DNA from 4 places in the Streptomyces sp. NPDC037389 genome. Region 4 is predicted to be linked to each of the others. Evidence: riboswitches for the same ligand, from Rfam matches in the RefSeq annotation. Region 4 holds a riboswitch; each other region holds the start of a gene.

Region 1 (4,719 bases), on a different contig from region 4:
GCACGACGAGCCCCTGGACGCCGTGCTCACCGCAGTCGGCGACGACGGCGGGGACCTGCTCGGCGGGGACGGCGACGATCGCGAGGTCCACCGGCTCGGCGATGCCGAGGACGGAGCGATGGGCGGGGACGCCCTCGGGCTCCAGGAGCGAAGGTTCTTCGGGGAAGGCGAGGTTGACCGCGTACGTCCGCCCGGTGAAGCCGCCGGCGACGATGTTGCGCAGGACGGTGCGGCCCATGCCGCCGGGCTCGCGGCCGGCGCCGACGACGGCGACGGAGCGGGGTGTGAGCAGGCGCTGCACGGAGCGGGCCTCGGCGCGCTGTTCGCGGGCGCGCTGCACGGCGAGGGAGGCGTCGGTGGGCTCCAGGTCGAGGCCGAGGCGGACGACGCCGTCCTCGAAGCTGCGCTTCTGTGTGTAGCCCGCGTCCGTGAAGACCTTGATCATTTTCGTGTTGGCGGGCAGCACCTCGGCGGCGAAGCGCCGGATCGAGCGCTCGCGCGCGACGGCCGCGACGTGCTCGAGCAGGGCGGAGGCGACACCGCGGCCCTGGTGGGCGTCCTGGACGAGGAAGGCGACCTCGGCCTCGTCGGCCGGGGCGATGCGGTCGTAGCGCACCGTGGCGATGAACTCGTCGCCCACGATCGCGGCGAGGCCCACCCGGTCGACGTAGTCGTGGTGGGTGAAGCGGTGGACGTCCCGGTCGGAGAGGCGGGGGTAGGGGGCGAAGAAGCGGTAGTACTTGGACTGGTCCGACACTTGCTCGTAAAAGCTGACCAGCCGTCCCGCGTCGTCGGGCGTGATGGGGCGGATGTGGGCGATGCCGCCGTCGCGCAGCACGACGTCGGCTTCCCAGTGGGTCGGGTACGCGTGCTCGGACGGCGTCTGCATGGGCCCAGCGTAAGGCCGGGTACCGACAGTGGTCCGGTGCCGCCCGGCCCACGGGGCGCGACCGAAGGTCCCAGGTGGGGCGCGCGCACTGGGCACCGCGCGCCCCGTGCCACAATGGTCTAGACAACCAATATCGACTTGAAGGGCAACACCATGGTTGAGCGCCGCGTAAACGTCGGCTGGGCCGAGGGCCTGCACGCCCGGCCCGCGTCGATCTTCGTCCGTGCGGCGACCGCCGCCGGCGTCCCCATGACGATCGCCAAGGCGGACGGCAACCCCGTCAACGCCGCCTCCATGCTCGCCGTGCTGGGCCTGGGCGCCCAGGGTGGCGAGGAGATCGTCCTCGCCAGTGAGGCGGAGGGGTCCGAGGCCGCGCTCGACCGTCTGGCCAAGCTCGTCGCCGAGGGGCTCGAGGAGCTCCCGGAGACCGTCTGATCCACCGGCCCGCCCCTCCCCGGGCGGGACCGCGCGGCGGGGCCGCGGCAGCCGACCGAGGCCGCCGCGGCCCCGCTGTCGTATCCAAGGGCCGTATCCCGCGGCTGTGCCCACAGGCTTTTCACGCGCCGTGCGCGCCGCTCTCCGCAGACGCGCACGGCGTGCCCCGACCGGGGACCGCCACGAATTCCCGGCCGCTATTCCTCCAGGAATAGCGGGCCCTCGTCAAGAACGGACGCCCGCCGTGTTTACGGGCTGTTTCGGCGGATGGACGCGGTCGCCGCCGGTCCGCCGCAGCAGGAATTCACCGGGTGAACGGCCGGCCCGTACGGCGGCCAGCTCCCGGGCGCGTTCCACGTCTCCGCGGGCCACCGCGTCCACCAGCGCCCCGCACGCCTCCCAGGTCTCCACCGGCCGGACCACGGGCCCCGGGGCGTACACCCAGGCGATCTTGCGGCGCAGCTGGGTCAGGAGCCCGGCGACCGAGGGGCTGCCGGACGCCTGGGCGAGCGTCTCGTCGAACCAGTCGCCGAGCTGGCGCAGCTCGGCGCAGCGGCCCGCGCGGGCCCGCTCCTGACCGAGTCTGACCAGGCCCCGCAGTACCTTGAGATGGGCCTCGGAGCGCCGCTGCGCGGCCTTGGCCGCGCCCAGCGGCTCCAGCAGGGCCCGGATGTCGAGAAGGTCGGCGGCCTCGCGCTCGGTGGGTTCGGCGACACAGGCGCCGGCGTGCCGACGGGTGGTCACGAAGCCCTCGGAGGCGAGGGTGCGCAGCGCCTCGCGCACGGGCACCCGTGAGACGCCGTAGCGGCGGGCGAGGATTTCCTCGATGAGCCGGCTGCCCGGCGGGAAAGCGCCGGAGACGATGTCGTCGCGGATGGCGGTGCACACCGCGTGCGTGGAAATACGACGGCTCTCGCGCGGCCCTTCGCCGTCGCCGCTCACGTACGGCCCCGCATGGGTCTACCTCCGCCTCATGCCTCAATCCCCGTGCAGCACGGCCGATTGACGTCCGTTCGGCGACTCTATGGCAATCCCGGGCGTTTTCCGATGGTGCCGCCGCTTCATGGATATTTTTTGGCCAACACGAAGGCCCCGGCCGGGGGCCGGGGCCTTTCGGAAGTCGTCGCGCGTCGTTACAGGTTGACGCCGTGCGCGGCCATGTAGGCGATCGGGTCGATGTCCGAGCCGTAGGTGGGGGCCGTGCGGGCCTCGAAGTGCAGGTGCGGGCCGGTGACGTTGCCAGTGGCGCCGGAGAGGCCGATCTGCTGGCCCGGGGTGACCGACTGACCGACGGAGACGTCGATGGAGGACAGGTGGCCGTACTGGGTGTACGTGCCGTCGGCCATCTGGATGACGACGTTGTTGCCGTAGGCGCCGCCGTAGCCGGCCTCGACGATGGTGCCCATGCCCACCGCGTGGACGGAGGTACCGGTCTCGGCGTGCATGTCGATGCCGGTGTGGCTGCCGGAGGACCACAGGCCGCTGGAGGCCTTGTAGGCGGTGGAGACGTAGGAGCCGTCGATCGGGCTCACGAAGGTGCCGAGGCGCTTGCGCTCCTCGTCGCGGGCGGCCTTCGCCTTGGCGGCACGCTCCTCCTCGGCCTTGCGCTGGGCCTCTTCGTAGCGCTGCTTGGCCTGGACGGCCTTCTGCTTGGCGCTCTCCTCGGCCTGGAGGCGGGCGGCGGCCTCGTCGGCGGCGCTGCGCTGGGACTCGGCCTGGGCGTCGACGTGCTCGGCCATGACGTCACCGATGACGACGGCCTGGGTCAGGCCGGTGTCCTCGGGGCGCTGGGTGTCGTCGGAGGCGGCGAAGGCCGGGGCGGCGACACCGGCGACGACGCCGGCGGCCGTCAGGGTGGCTATGCCCGCGACGTTGGCGCTGACGCGCGCGGCGCGGCTCGGACGACGGTGCTTCCCGGTGGCACGGGTGAACGCCATGTCTGCGGCTGTTCCTTTCCTTCCCTCTCGCCTACCGGGTTAGCTGACGGGTTCGGAGCAGGAAGGTCTCCTACGGATCCCTCGTGAGAGGGGCCCGATTCACCCCAGGGACGTTTGGGTCCCCGGCTCCCCTCGGCTCGCGCCTCGGGAACTCGGCGATGGCTTCCCGGGGGCCGCGGTCGCGGCTCCGATAGGCGGGCTGCCGGGCCTGACGCTAATCGGCGTCAGATTCGAACAGCAAACAGAAGTGGGCTTTTATGACGTACGCCACACGACCAACATGCAACCACCGCCCGAAAGCGGACATAAGAGAGGCGCATGGGTCACAACGGACCCATGCGCCAACGCGGCCCCGACGCAGCGTGGCCGCCGCGCCGGGGTGGTGAGTCGCCGTCAGGCGGGGATGACCGTCACCGGGCCGATGCCCAGGGCCTTGACGGGCTCGGCGATCTCGGCGGCGTCACCGACGAGGACGGTGACGAGGCGGTCGGCCGGGAAGGCGCTCACGACGGCCGCCGTGGCCTCCACCGTGCCGGCCTGCGCGAGGCGTTCGTACAGCCGCGCCTGGAAGTCGTCCGGCAGGTACTGCTCGACCTGGTCGGCGAAGGTCGCGGCGACGGCCGCGGCCGTCTCGTACTTCAGCGGCGCGACACCGACCAGGTTCTGCACGGCGACGTCGCGCTCGGCCTCGGTCAGGCCCTCCGCCGCCAGGGTGCGCAGCACGGTCCACAGATCCTGGAGCGCGGGGCCGGTGTTGGGGGTGTCCACGGAGCCGCTGATGGCGAGCATGGCCGTGCCCGTGCCGTCGGGGGCGGAGAGCAGCACCTGGCCGAAGGAGCGCACGCCGTAGGTGTAGCCCTTCTCCTCGCGCAGGACACGGTCCAGGCGGGAGGTGAGGGTGCCGCCGAGGCAGTAGGTGCCGAGGATCTGGGCGGGCCAGATGCTCGCGTGCCGGTCGGGGCCGGTACGGCCGATGAGGAGCTGCGTCTGCACGGCGCCGGGCCGGTCCACGATGACGACGCGGCCGGTGTCGTCGGCGGTGACGGCCGGCACGGGCAGCGGCTCGGCGGTGGTGCCGGTCCAGGTGCCCAGGGACTCCGCCAGGGTGCGGTCGAGGTCGATGCCGGTGAAGTCGCCGACGATCGCCACGGTGGTGGTGGCGGGGCGGACATGGGCCTCGTAGAAGGACCGGACCGCCGCGGCGTCGACGCGCTCGACGGTCTCCTGCGCGCCCTGACGGGGGCGGGACATCCGGGAGTCGGCCGGGAAGAGCTCGGCGGCCAGCGCCATGGCCGCCCGGCGGGCCGGGTTGGCCAGCTCGTGCGGGATCTCGTCCAGGCGGTTGTCGACCAGGCGCTCGATCTCGCTGTCCGGGAAGGCCGGGGCGCGCAGGGCGTCGGCGAGCAGGCCCATGGCCTTGCCCAGCCGGGAGGCCGGGACCTCCAGGGAGAGCCGGAC
Region 2 (4,719 bases), on a different contig from region 4:
TCAGCGAGGTGGCCACCCGCAGCCGCGCGGCCTCCCAGCCGATCGCCGGGCTGGGCACCGGGCAGTGTGTGCTGGACGGGATCCGGTCATGGTGCAACGCCAGGACCGTCTTGATCGGGCCCGCCACCCCCGCGCCGGCCTCCAGGTGCCCGATGTTCGGTTCGACCGAACCGATCGGCAACGGCTCCCGGGCCGGCCGCCCGGCCCCGGCCACAGCGCCCAGGGCCGCGGCCTCGACCGGATCACCCACCGGGGTGGAGACGGTGAAGCCGTAGCAGGCGAGGGACACGTGTGCCGATAGCGGTCAGCAGACCAACGCTGATCCCGGCTTCAGGTCGAGTCTGCCGCAGCGGTGGCCAGTTCGAGGCGGGATCTCATGCGTCCGGAAACAGCGGGGACAGGGCCCGCCGACCGGCGTCGGTGAGCCGCTTGTCGCTTCGCGGCGGCTTCGGGAGAACAGGGCCGTCACGGCTGAATCGAGTGAGGCGGTCCAGCTGTCGAAGTCGGCTGCCGTGCCCCCCATACCTCCCGTCAGGCGGGCAGGTCGTAGGGCCGGACCGTGTGCCCCTCCCAGACCTTCCTGGACGGCTCCTCCGGGTACGGCGCCGTGCTCGTCCCCGTGTCGAGGAGCCGGGTGAGCCGTCCGTCGTCGGCCCGGTGGGCGGGCCAGCCCGGGTCGCCGTGGGTCGCGAAGGCCGTCCACGACCGGCGGATCCCGTCCCCGATCGCCACCAGGTCCTCGGGGACCGGCCCCTCGCCGAGCAGCAGCCGGGCCTGCGGTGCGTCGTAGGTGCCGAACAGCATCGCCACGTCGAGCCCGTGGGCGGCGCCGAGCGCCCCGCCCAGGGCGGGCGCGGGCCGGCGCAGCTCGTACAGGTACGCCGTGCCGCCGCCGGCGGTGTGGGCCTCGGCGAGGTGGAGCGAGGGCATGCGGAACAGGACGTCGCTGTGGACGGTCTCGAAGAGTTCCACGGGGGCGGCGTCCGGGTAGGCGGCGCGGTAGGCCCGGGGGCCGTCGGGGCCGGGGGCGAAGGCGGTCAGCACCGCGTTCGTGTCCTCGTCGGTGACCTTGTCCCGGCCGCCGCTCATCACCAGGAACGGCCGGAACTCGTCGCGGGTGTGACCGGTCAGCAGGTCCACGCCGCTCGCCCGGCCGTCGGGCAGGACCGTCCAGGGCGTCTCCGGTACGAGGTCGCCGTCCACCACGACGGAGAACGGGGAGCCGGTCCGGGCCAGCGGCCCCCAGCGGTCGGCCTGGGCGGGCAGGCCGTACATCATCGGGGTGATCGCCTCGGCCAGCCGCCACGGTTCGATCGTGGCGAGGCCGGAGGCGGTGGGGGTGGTGCCCAGCCGCCCGGCGAGTTCGGCGGCGAGGCCGGAGGCGAGGGCCGGGGTGGTGTAGAGGCCGGGGACTGACTGGGCGATCGCCCGGCGGAAGAGGCCGGCGGCGCGGGGCACGGCCAGCAGGGTGGCGATCGAGCCGGCACCGGAGGACTGGCCGGCGACGGTGACCCGCGCGGGGTCGCCGCCGAAGCCGGCGATGTTCTCCCGGACCCACTCCAGGGCCGCGATCAGGTCGAGCAGCCCCCGGTTGGCGGGGGCGCCGTCGAGTTGGGCGGAGGCCTCGGCGCCCACCCGGTAGTTGAGGGTGACCACGACGAGGCCGCCCTGCCGGGCCAGGAGCCCGGCGTCGTAGAGCGGGTCGCCCGCGTACCCGGAGACATAGCCCCCGCCCAGGATCCACACCAGTACGGGCAGTCCGGAGCCGCCGGGGTCCGGCGACCAGACGTTCAGGGTGAGCCAGTCGTCGCCGGTGGCCGTGCCGGTCGCGGGGATCGGGCCGGACTGCGGGGGCGGCGGGCCGAACTCCGCCGCGTCCCGCACCCCGTCCCAGGAGCGCGGCGCGGCCGGGGCGGCGAAGCGCAGCGCCCCGACGGGCGGCCGGGCGTAGGGGATGCCCCGGAAGACGGCGAGGCCGTCGGTGGTGCGGCCTCGTACGGTGCCCTGGGCCGTGCGGGCCTCCGGGCCGGTGACGTCGCTCATCGTCGCTCCCTCCCCGCGCCCGGAGGCGGCACCCCCGTGCGCGGACGCGGATGATCGGGCGGCCCGGGTCACGGACCGCCCGGTCAGGGAGCCTAGTTGACGCGTCCGTACCAGACGCTGCCGGTCCAGATCTTCTCCTGACGGACCGTGGCGCCCGGCTTGGGGGCGTGCCAGATCTTGTTGCTACCCGCGTAGATCCCCACGTGGTAGACGTTGCTGCCCGAGTGGAAGAAGACCAGGTCACCGACCTGGCGGGAGCCGCTGGAGATGTGCCGGGTGCGGTTGTACTGGTCGGCGGCCACGCGGGGCAGGTTCTTGCCGACCTTCTTGAACGAGTACTGGGTCAGGCCCGAGCAGTCGAACCGGTTCGGGCCGGCCGCGCCGTACTGGTAGGGGGAGCCGGCCTTGCCGGCGGCGACCCTCAGGGCCTGCTCACCGGGTGTGGCCGCGGAGGCCTCGGAGGCGAGGCCGGGGACGAGCACCGATGCCGCCAGCGTTGCGGCGGTGACGGCGGAGGCGGCGCCGGCCCGGGATATGAGAGCGGGTATGCGAGGCATAGCAGACATGCCGAAGCCCTTCGACATCCGCCTGCGAAAGATGACCTGTCGGGTTCGGGCTGCGAAGTTGCCCGGCCGGATTTCCCGGCTTCACCCCAAGGACCACCGACTTCGTGATCCGTACCGCTCGGGTCTCCCGCTCCTGCCGATCCATCAATTCGATGCCGCACCCGGGACGGCGGCAGGACTCGGCGTCCGCCCGGGTGGCCCGCCATGGTGACGGGATCTTGTGTTCGGTGAGAGATCCTGCACCATGAATCATTCAAATCCGGCACCCGGGCGGCCATCTGTGAACTTCTTCACTTCGGGAGCAGACCCGGAACCGCGCTCCGCGCGCCCCCGCCGAACTGGCCCTAAACCCTTGTTCCCACGGGTACTTGCAGCATGGAACGAGTAATTCCGGGAATGCCGTTCAGCAGGGCCGGCGCCAGGCGTCCAGCTCCAGCTTCTTCTGCATCGAGCTCAGCCCGAGCCGCCGCGCGGTGGCGCAGAACTCCCCCGTCGACAGTTCGTATTCGACATGGAAGACCGCTTTGTTATGTTTTACGAAGGGGGTGAGCTTCTCGCACTCGTCGTACTGGGCGCACTGCTCGTTCACCGCGAAGTCGAAGACGTTCACCAGCTGCGGGATCTGGTCCAGGTCGTTCTTCAGCCCGATGGCCAGGCCTCGCTCATGGGCGAGATCCGCCAGCATCCGGTTGAAGGCCAGCTGGTGGTCGGCCGTCAGCGGAAAGCCGGTGGAGTTGCGGAATCCCTCGGTCAGGTCGGGTTCGACGGCGTCGAATCCCTTCTGCCGGCACATGTCCATCCGGGCCGCCATGAGCGGCCGCAGGGTGTCGAGGCGACGGATGTCGAACCATTTCTCGCCCTTCCACCCCTTGTTCTTGTTGCCGAGCAGGTTCTTCGGGAATTTCCCCTGGTCGGGCCGGAAGTCCTCCCAGGCACCGGCATTGATGTAACAGATCGCCTTCCGGCCACTGGAATGCAATTGGGCCACGGTTTCGGCCGAATTCTCGAAGCCGTCGATGTCGTAGACGGGGGCGTCCACCGAGGTGTCGGCCTTTCCGTCCAGCTGCCACTGCCAGCGGGTGCCCGGGCGCGGCTGCCAACGGGCCGCGGCCGGTGGCGAACCAGGTGCCGAACCCGTGGCCGTTCCGCCGGGTGAGGCCGAGGCGTCCGGGACACCGGAGGCCTTCGGCGCGCCCGAGGCACGCGGAGTGCCCGAGGCGTGGGGGGCCGCCGTGGCGCCGTCGTCGTCCCGGTCCGGCCCGTCGTCGTCGGCGGGCGAGGCGGAGCAGCCCGCGAGGACCAGCAGCAGCGCGGCGCACAGCCCCGCGCGGACGCGCCACGCGCTCATGCCGTGCCCCCCGCCGCGAGACCGGCGGCCGCCACGGGCACCGAGCGCCAGGGGTTGGCCCCCGTGCCCGGCACCGCGCAGTGGACCGCGGCACCGCGCGCCCCCGCCGTGCGGGCCACTTGCCCCTCCCGCCCCTCGGGCACCCCGTACACCAGATGGCAGAAGCGCTCCGGTGGATGCCCGGTGGTCCACTCCGGCACCCGGGCGCGCCGGTAGTCCTCCCAGGTGCCCTCGAAGGTGACCAGGAGGTCGGCGAGCGAGGCGTAGCCGGGGTCGGGATGGGTGCCGGGGTTGAGGACGGCCGTACGGGCGCCCAGTACCCGGGCGGCCAGCACCATGCGGCGGTAGCGGGGCAGCGGGGTGTCGTGCGCCGGGACCTGGTCGAGGAAGACGCCGTCCACGTCGTACCACCGGCGGTGGCGGCGGATGTCGGCGACCACGGCGCCCGTGCGACGGTGGCCGTAGCCGGTGTCGACGTAGCCCAGCAGCGGGACGCCCGCGGCGCGCAGCGCTCGCGCGGCGGTGCCGAAGGCGGGGTCGGGACGGCCGCCGGGGCCGTCGGCGGCATTGAGCACGACCCCGTAGAGCCGGGGGGCGGCGTCGAGCAGCGCCGCCCACTCCTCGGGGTGGGTCGCGGGGTGGACGTAGAGCGGGACGAGCAGTCGCCCGTCGTCCCCGTGGGAGGCGGGCGTGGTGGTGGTCATGGCACGGGCTCCGTGGCGGGCGCGGTGGCGGCCCACAGGTCGGTGAGGGAGTCGGCGA
Region 3 (4,719 bases), on a different contig from region 4:
CGAGGCAGAAGGCCACGACCGTGTCGGCGACGACGCCGCTCTGGGTGAGGGCCGAGAAGAGGAGCGGGCCGCTGATGCCGCCCGCCGCCGTGCCCACCGCGTAGAAGAAGGCGATGGCCATGGCCCGGGTCTCCATCGGGAAGATCTCGGAGACGGTGAGGTAGGCGCTGCTGGCGCCCGCCGAGGCGAAGAAGAGGACCACCGCCCAGCAGGCGGTGAGGGTGACGGCGTTCAGCTGCCCGGCGCCGAACAGCCAGGCGGTGCCGAACAGCAGGACCCCGGCCAGGAGGTACGTCGAGGAGATCATGATGCGCCGGCCGAGGGTGTCGAAGAGCTTCCCCAGGAAGAGCGGGCCCAGGAAGTTGCCCACCGCTATGACGGCGAAGAAATAGCCGGTGCGGGACGTGGAAACGCCGAAGAAACGGGTGAGGATGGCACCGAAACCGAAGGTGATCGCGTTGTAGAGGAACGCCTGGCCGATGAAGAGGGCGAGGCCCAGGACGGCCCGGCGCCGGTAGTCGGAGAAGACCGTGCGGGCGATGTCACGGAACCCGAAGCTCTCGCGCTGGCGGATGGTGAAACGCCCTTTGGCGGGCGGGAGGGGGATGCCTTTCTCGGCCACGACGCGTTTCTCGATCGACGTGACGAGCCGTTCGGCCTCCTCCGCCCTGCCGTGGATGAACAGCCAGCGCGGGCTCTCCGGCACATGGCGGCGTACGAGCAGGATGACCAGCCCCAGGATGACGCCCAGCCCGAAGGTCAGCCGCCAGCCGACGGCCTTGGCGAAGATGCTGGTGTCGAGCATCAGGACCGACAGCAATGAACCCGCGATGGCGCCGAGCCAGAAGCTGCCGTTGATGATGAGGTCGACACGGCCGCGGTAGGCGGCCGGGATCAGTTCGTCGATGGCGGAGTTGATCGCCGCGTACTCGCCGCCGATGCCGAAACCCGTCACGAAGCGGAAGGTGAAGAACCACCAGGACGAGTACGAGAGCGCGGTCAGGGCCGTCGCGGCCAGATAGACCGCGAGCGTGACCATGAAGAGTCTTTTACGGCCGAAGAGATCGGTCAGCCGGCCGAAGAAGAGCGCGCCGGAACAGGCGCCCGCCACATAGAGCGCGGCCGCCACTCCCGTCACTCCGCCGGAAGTGATCGGCAGTCCGCTGCCCTGCTCGGAGAGACGGCCGGCGATATTGCCGACGATCGTGACCTCCAGGCCGTCCAGGACCCAGACCGTGCCGAGACCGATCACCACGGTCCAATGCCACCGGGACCAGGGCAGCCGGTCCAGGCGGGCGGGCACGGACGTGGTGATCGTCGCGGTGGTCGTCACGTCATCTGATTTCCCGATCGCACACAGAACATTCCCGGGATATCCGATATCGGAGGGTTCTCCGGCCGCTATGACCTGATTGGCCTGTCCGGCTTGCCGACCGGCGGCCCCGCCTGCTCGCTACGGCTCCAGGCCCCTGCCCCGCAGCCACGACAGCGGGTCCACCGGCGCGCCACCGCCCGGCCGTACCTCCAGGTGGAGATGCGGGCCGGTGACATTGCCGGTCGCGCCGACCCGGCCGATGACCGTGTCCGTGCCGACCTTGCCCGACGTGACCACCATCGACGACAGGTGGCAGTACCAGACCTCGGTCCCGTCATCGAGCGTCAGCACGATGCGGTAGCCGTACGCGCCCGCCCAGCCCGCCTGGGTGACGGTGCCGCCGCCGACCGCCTTGACCGGGCTGCCGGTGGGGGCGGCGAAGTCCTCGCCGGTGTGGTTCGCGGACCACATGTTTCCCGCCTGGCCGAAGCCGGCGGTGAGGGTGTAGGAGGCCACGGGGAGGGTGAAGGATCCGCCAGCGGTGCCACGGTGCGCGGAGCCGGACGATCCGGTCGAGTGCCGCTCCGGAGTGCCGGCCGTTCCGGCCGCCTCAGCCGTCGCCGCCCCACCGTCCGCCGCCTCCCGCTGCGCGGCCTCGTACGTCGCCGCCTTCGCGTCCGCCGCCTCGCGCTCGGCCGACTCCCGCTCCGCCGCGGCCTTCTCCGCCGCCGCCTTGCGGTGCTGCTCGGCGGCGGCCTGGGCCACGCGCGCCTGCGCCTCGGCCTCGGCGGCGCCCTGCTGGTGCTCGGCCTGCTGGAGGATGCGGGCCCGCAGCACCTCGCCGGCGTCGGCGGTGTCGCGCACGGTACGTACCGTCTCGACGGGGGCCTGCTGCGCCTCGACGGCCCGCTGCCCGCCCCGCTCGTGGCCGTCGGCCATGAACGAGCCGACGACCGGGATGCTCTGGGCCAGGTCCGGCATGGATATGGAGGGCTGCGGACGGTCCTGGGCGCTGGCCATGCCGCCCGCACCGACCGCCGCGATCATTCCGGCGCCGAGCACCGCCCCGCTGCGCGCCATCGTGCCGCCGCGCGGCTTGACGACACGGTGCCGGCCGCGGACGGGCGCCGCCGGGTGGTCCTCGCCGGGGGCCCACTCGTCGGCCGCCGCCCGGGGCGCGGGGGCGGGGACAGTGGCCTCGGGGGCCGGATCCGGCTCGTAGGGGGGAATGTAGGCGGGAACGAACGGGGGGTCGTACGGAGGGTCGTACGGACTGCCGTCGAACGCGGAGCTGTCGGAGCTGTTGGACGCCACGAGGGCGACTCCTTTCCTTCCTGTTCGCCTACCGGGTTAAGCGTGGGGGTCCCCCCAGGCCGTTCAGGCTCTGGGGGAGGGTTCGGAGGAGGAAGGTCTCCTACAGGCCTGCGTTCGGGCCCGATTCACCCCAAATGATGGTTCCCCGGTTCCGCCCACGGGATTCGGCGAAGGCGCACGGCACCGCCCTTGCGACGGCTGCAACGACCGCGCTGCGTTATCGAACGTTAATAGACAGAGCGGCCGGATTCCAAGCCGAAAGAGTGAACCCAGCTGGCATGTTGGGGTTCTTTATGAAGCGCTTATTTCTGATAGTTCGTCAGTCGTTATGCAACTGAATGCGTGCGGGACGGGCGGTGACCTGGGGACGTTTGTGGGTGATGGGCGCGGTACGGAGCCTGCCGTCGATCCGCCGGATGGCGAGCAGGGCCATGTCGTCGTCCGTACGCCCGCCCGCGTGCCGGGTCACGTCCGCCGCGAGGGAGTCCAGCAGGGCGTCGGGGCTGCGGAACTGCTTGCCGTGCAACCGTGGCTGGGGGTCATAGAACGCCCCGGCCGCGTCCCTGGCCTCGGTGACCCCGTCGGTAAACAGCAGCAACGTCGCCCCCACCGGGAACTCCCACTCCTCCACCCGGTCCGGCCACACACCCAGGTCCTCCATCCCCAGCGGCAGGGCGGGCGCTCGGGGGTGGGTGTCCCCGACGGTGCCGTCGGAATGGAGCAGGAGCGGGGGCGGATGGCCGCGGTTGACGATGCGCAGGGCGCCCGCGCCCGGCTGGACCTCGGCCAGGACGGCGGTGGTGAACCCCTCGGCCTGATCGACGTTCGCGCGCCGTGCGCCCTCCCGTTGCAGCGCGCGCTCCAGCCGCACCGCCAGCCCCTCCAGCGTGCGCTCCTGCTCCGCCGCCTCCCGGAACGCGCCGATCAGGATCGCGACCGCCTCCACCGCGCCGAGGCCCTTGCCCCGCACGTCGCCGACGATGACGCGGACGCCGTACGGGGTGTCCTGCACCGCGTAGAGGTCGCCGCCGATCCGGGCGTCGGCCTGCGCGGCGACATAGCGCGCGGCCACGCGGAGCCCGCCGATCCGGGCCGGGGGCGTGGGCAGCACGGCCCGCTGGGCGGCCTCCGCGACGCTCCGTACGGACGCCAGCCGGAGATTGCCGCGCCGTACGACGCGGTTGATGCCCACGGCGAGCGCGCCGACGATCAGGACGGTGGCGACCTCGGTCACCGACTCGCCCGTCTCCGGCGCCTGCCGCGCGAAGGAGAGCGTGACCATCGCCGCCAGGGCCACGACCGCCGTGAGCAGGGTGGCGAAGAGGGAGAGGAGCGGGGCGGCGACGAGGGGCGCGGAGACGAAGAAGGGAGCGGAGGAGTACTTGGGGGGCGTGAGGACGTCGAAAGCGATGCCGCCGACGATGACGGCGGCGGGGAGGCAGCGGGCGACGACGACCGACGTCACCCGCCCGGGGAGCGGCTCGCAGAGTGCATCCGGCCCGGGCGGTGGCCCGACTCGCTTCCCCACCGTGTGCTCCTGACCGGCCGACGTCCCTTGCTCCATACCCGTCCACCCTTGCGGGCGGGGTACGGCCGGGCGAACGGGGATGCGCCGTTCGAGGCCCCGGCCGACTGGCCGGGGCCTCGGGCCGACGGAGTTTCAGGAGGTCGGAGCCTCAGGGCCACAGGCCGGAAGAGGCTCGGGCCGTCAGGGCCTCAGGAAGCGGCAGGACGACGACCGCCGCCGCCGGCGCCGCCTCGGCGCGACCGGCCGACGGCGTTGCCCGGACGGGTGCCGCCGGAGCGCCGGGAGCCCTCGCCGCCGTTGCCGCCGAAGCCGCGGAACGGACGGCCGCCGCCGTTGCCCGCACCGGAGCCGGAGCCGGCGGCCGAACCGGCACCCGAACCGGAACGCGAGCGGGAGCGGGAACCGCGCGAGCGCGACGGCTTGGCACCCTTGTCGCCCTGACCGCCCTGCGGCTGGGCCGGGGCCGGCGGCGCGATGACGACAGGGACACCGCTGGGCTCGCGGGCACCGGTGATACGGGCCAGCTCGGGGTCGGTCGGGTAGGTCTTGATGACGTTCGCGG
Region 4 (4,719 bases):
CGCCCGCGCGGAGAAGACCGTCGTCCCGCACGCCGATCCGGAGGCCTTCGCCAAGGCCCTCGCCGCACACGACGGCCGGGCCATCGCCGTCACCGACTCCGTCTTCTCCGTCGACGGCGACGCCGCCCCGCTCGCCGCGCTCGCCGGGGTCTGCCGGGAGAGCGGCGCGGCGCTGCTCGTGGACGACGCCCATGGCCTCGGCGTCCTCGGCGACGGCGGCCGGGGCGCCCTCCACGCGGCCGGGCTCGCGGGCGACGCGGACGTCGTCGCCACCGTCACCCTCTCCAAGTCGCTGGGCTCCCAGGGCGGCGCGGTCCTCGGTCCGGCCCGGGTGATCGAGCACCTCGTCAGCACCGCCCGGACCTTTATCTTCGACACCGGCCTCGCCCCGGCGGCGGTCGGCGCCGCCCTGGCGAGCCTCGCGCTGCTGCGCCGCGAACCGGAGCGCGCCCGGCGGGTGCGGGCCGTGGCCGCCGAACTCCACCGCAGGGTGACCGGGGCGGGGCTCGTGGCCGTGCGCCCCGACGCGGCGGTGGTCTCCGTACGGGCCCCCTCGCCCGAGGCCGCCGTGCGCTGGGCGGCGGACTGCCGGACGGCCGGGCTCGCCGTCGGCTGCTTCCGGCCGCCGTCCGTACCCGACGGCGTCTCGCGATTGCGGCTGACCGCCCGGGCGGACCTGACGGACCGGGAGGTCGCGGCGGCGGCCGACACGATCGTACGGACCGCGCCGGCCGCCGCCTGACGGTTCCGGTTTCCGCCGTCTCAGGCCCCGTGGGCGTCCTCGTCCGGGGAACGGCCCGGGCGGCCGCCGTCCAGGTCCGTGACGAAGACCGACCAGGTGGTGCGGGGGAAGAGCAGGACAGGGCCGGTGCCGCGCCGTGAGTCACGCACGGCGAGCAGTTCCGTACCCAGGAGCGCCGTCTCGACGCAGTTGTTCATTCCCGTGCTGTAGCTGCTGCGGTGCCATACCGCGTGGCACCGAGCGGGCTGGGCCGATGCAGAGGGTACGTACCGAGGCATTGCGGACATGTCGCCTCCCTACGCGCCGTCACTGATCCCGGCGATGTATTCCAACGATTTCTCGTGCGACAGGGCGTGCGCCCGGAGCGTCGTGAATGCGGAGGCGTACGCCCGGAGGTCCTCTTTCCGCTCCAGATAGAGGCTACTCGTCAAGTGGTCGAGAACAACCACGTCCAGATCGGCGATGCGCGGAAATGAGAAGATAACGAAAGGGCCCGTGATGCCGATATGGTTGCCGCTGGTGAACGGCAGTACGTGCAGCCGCACATGCGGCAGGGAGCCCCTTTCCAGCAAATGCCGTAGCTGTCCTGTCATCACCTCGGGGCTGCCCACCTCGTGCCGCAGCACCGCCTCGTCCAGTACCGCGCACAGTTCCAGCGGCCGGCGTCCCCCGAGCACCGCCTGCCGGGCCAGCCGCACCCGGACGAGCTCCTCGACCTGCCGGGCCGGTGGATCACCGAGCGCCGCGCGGGTCACCGCCCGGGCGTAGTCGGGCGTCTGCAACAGCCCGGGCACCACCGTGGTCTCCAGGGTGCGGGCGTGGGAGGCCTCCGACTCCAGGTTGATGAAGTCGAGATACGCCGAAGGCAGCAGGTCGCGATAGGCGTACCACCAGCCGCGCCGCGACCCCTCCGCGTCCTTGGACCCCGCCCCGCACAGGGCCCCCAGCAGGGCCCGCAGCTCCGGGTCCGAGACCCGGTAGACATCCAGCAGCCGGGCCACATCGGCGGGTTTCACCCCGCTGCTGCCCGTCTCGATCCGGCTCACCTTCGACTGGTGCCAGCCGACCGCGCAGGCCGCCTCCCGGCTCGTCATCCCGGTCAGCTCGCGCTGGCGGCGCAGCTCCGCGCCGAGTTTGCGGCGGCGCACCGCGGGTCCGTTCCGCATCAGCTCTCCCTCCCCGCCGCTCACATGGAAGCGTCGTGATAACCCTCGACGCGTAGTTCACACGCCCCGCGTCAGAGTCAATAAACCAGGGCCGCGGCCAAATCCGGTCGCTCGTCGTAGAGTTCACCGCTTTGAGCGACAGATATATCCACAATCCGGTGGATCACACCCATCGCGGCCGTTATCAGTGGGACGCTGGCGCTGAAGAGCCGGGCCGAGCCTCGGTGGGAAAGGGACAGCGCCATGGCAGATCACCAGGAAGCAACCGTCACCCTGCCGAGTGCTCCCGCCTCGGTCTCCGCCGCCCGCCGCCATGTCATGGACGTGCTCGTCACCTGGGGCCTGCCGAACGGGACGGATCTGGCCGACACGATCCGGCTGATCCTCTCCGAGCTGGCCACCAACGCCGTGCAGCACACCCGGGGCCAGTCGCCCACGTTCACCGTGGAGCTCCGGCTGGACCGGGAGGAGCGCCTGCGGGTCGGGGTCACCGACAGCCATCCGCGCCATCCCAGGCGGCTGCCCGCCGCCGTCCAGCAGGACAGCGGCCGCGGCATGGCGATCGTCCGCGCGCTCACCGCGGAGTACGGCGGCAGGGTCGTCGTCACCCCGACCGCCGACGGCGGCAAGACGGTGTGGATCACACTGCCCTGGACGGTGTCCGTCCGCTGACCGGCAGCGCGGAGGGGCCGGGCGGGAATGTCCGCCCGGCCCGGCGCTCTTGTGGAGCCGCGCACAGGAACCGGTGGGTTCTTAGGTGTAGCCGGTGCCGATGGGGCACCGCACGGCAGTCGGGTCCGCTGCCACGGAAGACGCGCTCGGCGCGCGGGGAGTCCGGCGCGACGGGTACGCGCGTTGGATTCTGCGGGACGACGGGGGCGGGAAGCGGTAGCCGCGCCGGTCGTCACCCGCGCCGGTGGTTCAGTCGTTCACTCGGCCGTACGAGACGCTTCTGGTCCAGATGCGCTCGAGGCGGACGACCGAACCGGTCTTCGGGGCGTGCCAGATCAGATTGTTCCCGGCGTATATCCCCACGTGGTAGACGCCGCCCCGGCCGTGGAAGAACACCAGGTCGCCCTGTTCCCGGGAGGGGGTGGGGACGTGTTCGGTGCGGTTGTACTGCTCCTGGGCGGTACGGGGCAGCTGCTTGCCGGCCCGTTTGAACGAGTACTGCGTCAGCCCCGAGCAGTCGAAGCTGTACGGGCCCGTAGCACCCCACAGATAGGGGGAGCCCGCCTTTGAGGCCGCGATCCACAGGGCTTTGGTGGAGATGGTGGCGGCTTCGGCGTCGTTGACGGCGCCGGGTGCCAGTACCGTTGCGCTGACGGCCGCCAGAGTCAGGGCGGATTTCACGGACAGGGGTACCACCCCGGCCCTGGACAGCCGTGAGGGACGTTTGTGCGCGCCCATGCCAAACCCTTCGTCAGCCGCCTGTGAAGGATGACCTGTCGGGTTCGGGCAGGCGAAGATGCCCGGCCGCCGAGGCGGCTTCACCCCAAGGGCTGGTCCAGCCGGTCCATTTCACCGCATGGATCGTTCCGGCCCGCCCGTCGTGCCTGGGTCCTCCATCCCCGCCGATGCACTCATGTCGACCAGCGCCCGGGCGGCGGCGGGGTTCGGCGTCCGCCCGGACCGCCCCGCCGTGGTGGCGGGGTCTTGTCGTCGGAGGGATCTTGGCGCAGCCGCGCCGGGCACGCCGAGGGGATCCCGGCATATGTGAGCCTCGTCACCGTTGGGCAATTCCGGTGGACGCAGGCCGGTTTGACTCCGACGGATTCCCCCTGGTGAGCCGGTCACCTGCGGCGCGGGCGATCACCCCGAGCGCAAACCGCGCGTACGGCCCGACATGATCACCACGGCTTGTCTACGATCGCATCCGCTGTCTGAAGGAGATCGAGGGAAGAATGTTTCCGCTCCTCAGTTCGTAACCGCAGGCGGCAAGGTCACCCGTAGCGCCCGGCGTTCGCCGTCCAGGACCCGCATCGCCCGCGCCAGCGTTCCCGCGTACACCTGTCGTTCGCCCCGTTCGTGCATCGTCGCCAGCGCGTCACGCAGTCCCGCGGCCGCGACCACGAGCCTCTGCGCGGCTCGTAGCCCGCCGTACGTGTCCTGCGTGCGGGCAGGGTTGATCCGTCCGAGCTGATCCAGTACTTCCAGGTAACGGTCGACCAGTTCGCCCTCGGCCCGGGTCAGCGCGGGCAGCGGCGGCAGTTCCGGAGGGAACCGGTGGGACGGGCCGTGCGGCACGTGGCTCACCTCTCCCGGGCCGGCGCGCCCTGCGCCCGGCGGTCGGTGACCACGGCGTCGGCCAGGCCGTGGGCCACGGCCCCCGCCGCGTCGAGGACGGTGTCGCGCTCGATGTCCCGCCGGACGCGCTCCGGGCTCCGCCCGGTGTGCAGCGCCAGCATCTCCACCAGGGTCTCGCGGGCGCGCAGCATCTCGGCGGCCTGGATCTCCAGGTCCGAGGGCTGTCCCCGGACGGGCTCGGGCAGGGCCGGCTCATGGACGAGGACCCTGGAGTGCGGCAGCACCATCCGCTTGCCGGGGGTGCCGGCGGCCAGCAGCACGGCGGCGGCCGAGGCGGCCTGGCCCAGGCAGTAGGTCTGGACGTCGCAGCCGACATAGCGCATGGAGTCGTAGATGGCGCACATCGCGGAGAAGGAGCCGCCGGGGGAGTTGATGTAGAGCGCGATGTCCTGCCCGGGCGACGCGTGTTCGAGGTGCATCAGCTGGGCGATCACATCGCTCGCCGCCGCGTCGTCGAGGGCCGTCCCGAGGAAGATCACGCGCTCGGAGAACAGCTTGGAGTAG

What was found. Region 4 has a riboswitch for cyclic di-AMP ahead of AB0E98_RS20235 (C40 family peptidase). Riboswitches for the same ligand answer to the same signal wherever they lie in the genome.
Positions count from the first base shown of each region.
Region 1: it holds a riboswitch for cyclic di-AMP, as region 4 does, so the genes downstream of both, AB0E98_RS06130 (M23 family metallopeptidase) here and AB0E98_RS20235 (C40 family peptidase) in region 4, are expected to answer to the same signal.
Region 2: it holds a riboswitch for cyclic di-AMP, as region 4 does, so the genes downstream of both, AB0E98_RS15410 (C40 family peptidase) here and AB0E98_RS20235 (C40 family peptidase) in region 4, are expected to answer to the same signal.
Region 3: it holds a riboswitch for cyclic di-AMP, as region 4 does, so the genes downstream of both, AB0E98_RS09740 (M23 family metallopeptidase) here and AB0E98_RS20235 (C40 family peptidase) in region 4, are expected to answer to the same signal.

Region 1 is NZ_JBEZUS010000002.1:563,825-568,543, forward strand. It holds gene AB0E98_RS06115 (GNAT family N-acetyltransferase) at 1-889, opposite strand, end outside; gene AB0E98_RS06120 (HPr family phosphocarrier protein) at 1,043-1,324, shown strand; gene AB0E98_RS06125 (GntR family transcriptional regulator) at 1,550-2,266, opposite strand; gene AB0E98_RS06130 (M23 family metallopeptidase) at 2,458-3,261, opposite strand; cyclic di-AMP (ydaO/yuaA leader) riboswitch at 3,275-3,429, opposite strand; gene AB0E98_RS06135 (pitrilysin family protein) at 3,655-4,719, opposite strand, start outside.
Region 2 is NZ_JBEZUS010000006.1:199,974-204,692, forward strand. It holds gene AB0E98_RS15400 (ketoacyl-synthetase C-terminal extension domain-containing protein) at 1-289, opposite strand, end outside; gene AB0E98_RS15405 (carboxylesterase family protein) at 532-2,043, opposite strand; gene AB0E98_RS15410 (C40 family peptidase) at 2,136-2,609, opposite strand; cyclic di-AMP (ydaO/yuaA leader) riboswitch at 2,614-2,791, opposite strand; gene AB0E98_RS15415 (endo alpha-1,4 polygalactosaminidase) at 3,013-3,957, opposite strand; gene AB0E98_RS15420 (spherulation-specific family 4 protein) at 3,954-4,661, opposite strand; gene AB0E98_RS15425 (NAD-dependent epimerase/dehydratase family protein) at 4,658-4,719, opposite strand, start outside.
Region 3 is NZ_JBEZUS010000004.1:32,115-36,833, forward strand. It holds gene AB0E98_RS09735 (MFS transporter) at 1-1,333, opposite strand, end outside; gene AB0E98_RS09740 (M23 family metallopeptidase) at 1,454-2,629, opposite strand; cyclic di-AMP (ydaO/yuaA leader) riboswitch at 2,641-2,809, opposite strand; gene AB0E98_RS09745 (PP2C family protein-serine/threonine phosphatase) at 2,949-4,094, opposite strand; gene AB0E98_RS09750 (DEAD/DEAH box helicase) at 4,346-4,719, opposite strand, start outside.
Region 4 is NZ_JBEZUS010000008.1:325,520-330,238, forward strand. It holds gene AB0E98_RS20215 (8-amino-7-oxononanoate synthase) at 1-742, shown strand, start outside; gene AB0E98_RS20220 (DUF397 domain-containing protein) at 763-1,029, opposite strand; gene AB0E98_RS20225 (helix-turn-helix transcriptional regulator) at 1,039-1,908, opposite strand; gene AB0E98_RS20230 (ATP-binding protein) at 2,152-2,580, shown strand; gene AB0E98_RS20235 (C40 family peptidase) at 2,830-3,318, opposite strand; cyclic di-AMP (ydaO/yuaA leader) riboswitch at 3,322-3,540, opposite strand; gene AB0E98_RS20240 (hypothetical protein) at 3,826-4,155, opposite strand; gene AB0E98_RS20245 (ATP-dependent Clp protease proteolytic subunit) at 4,161-4,719, opposite strand, start outside.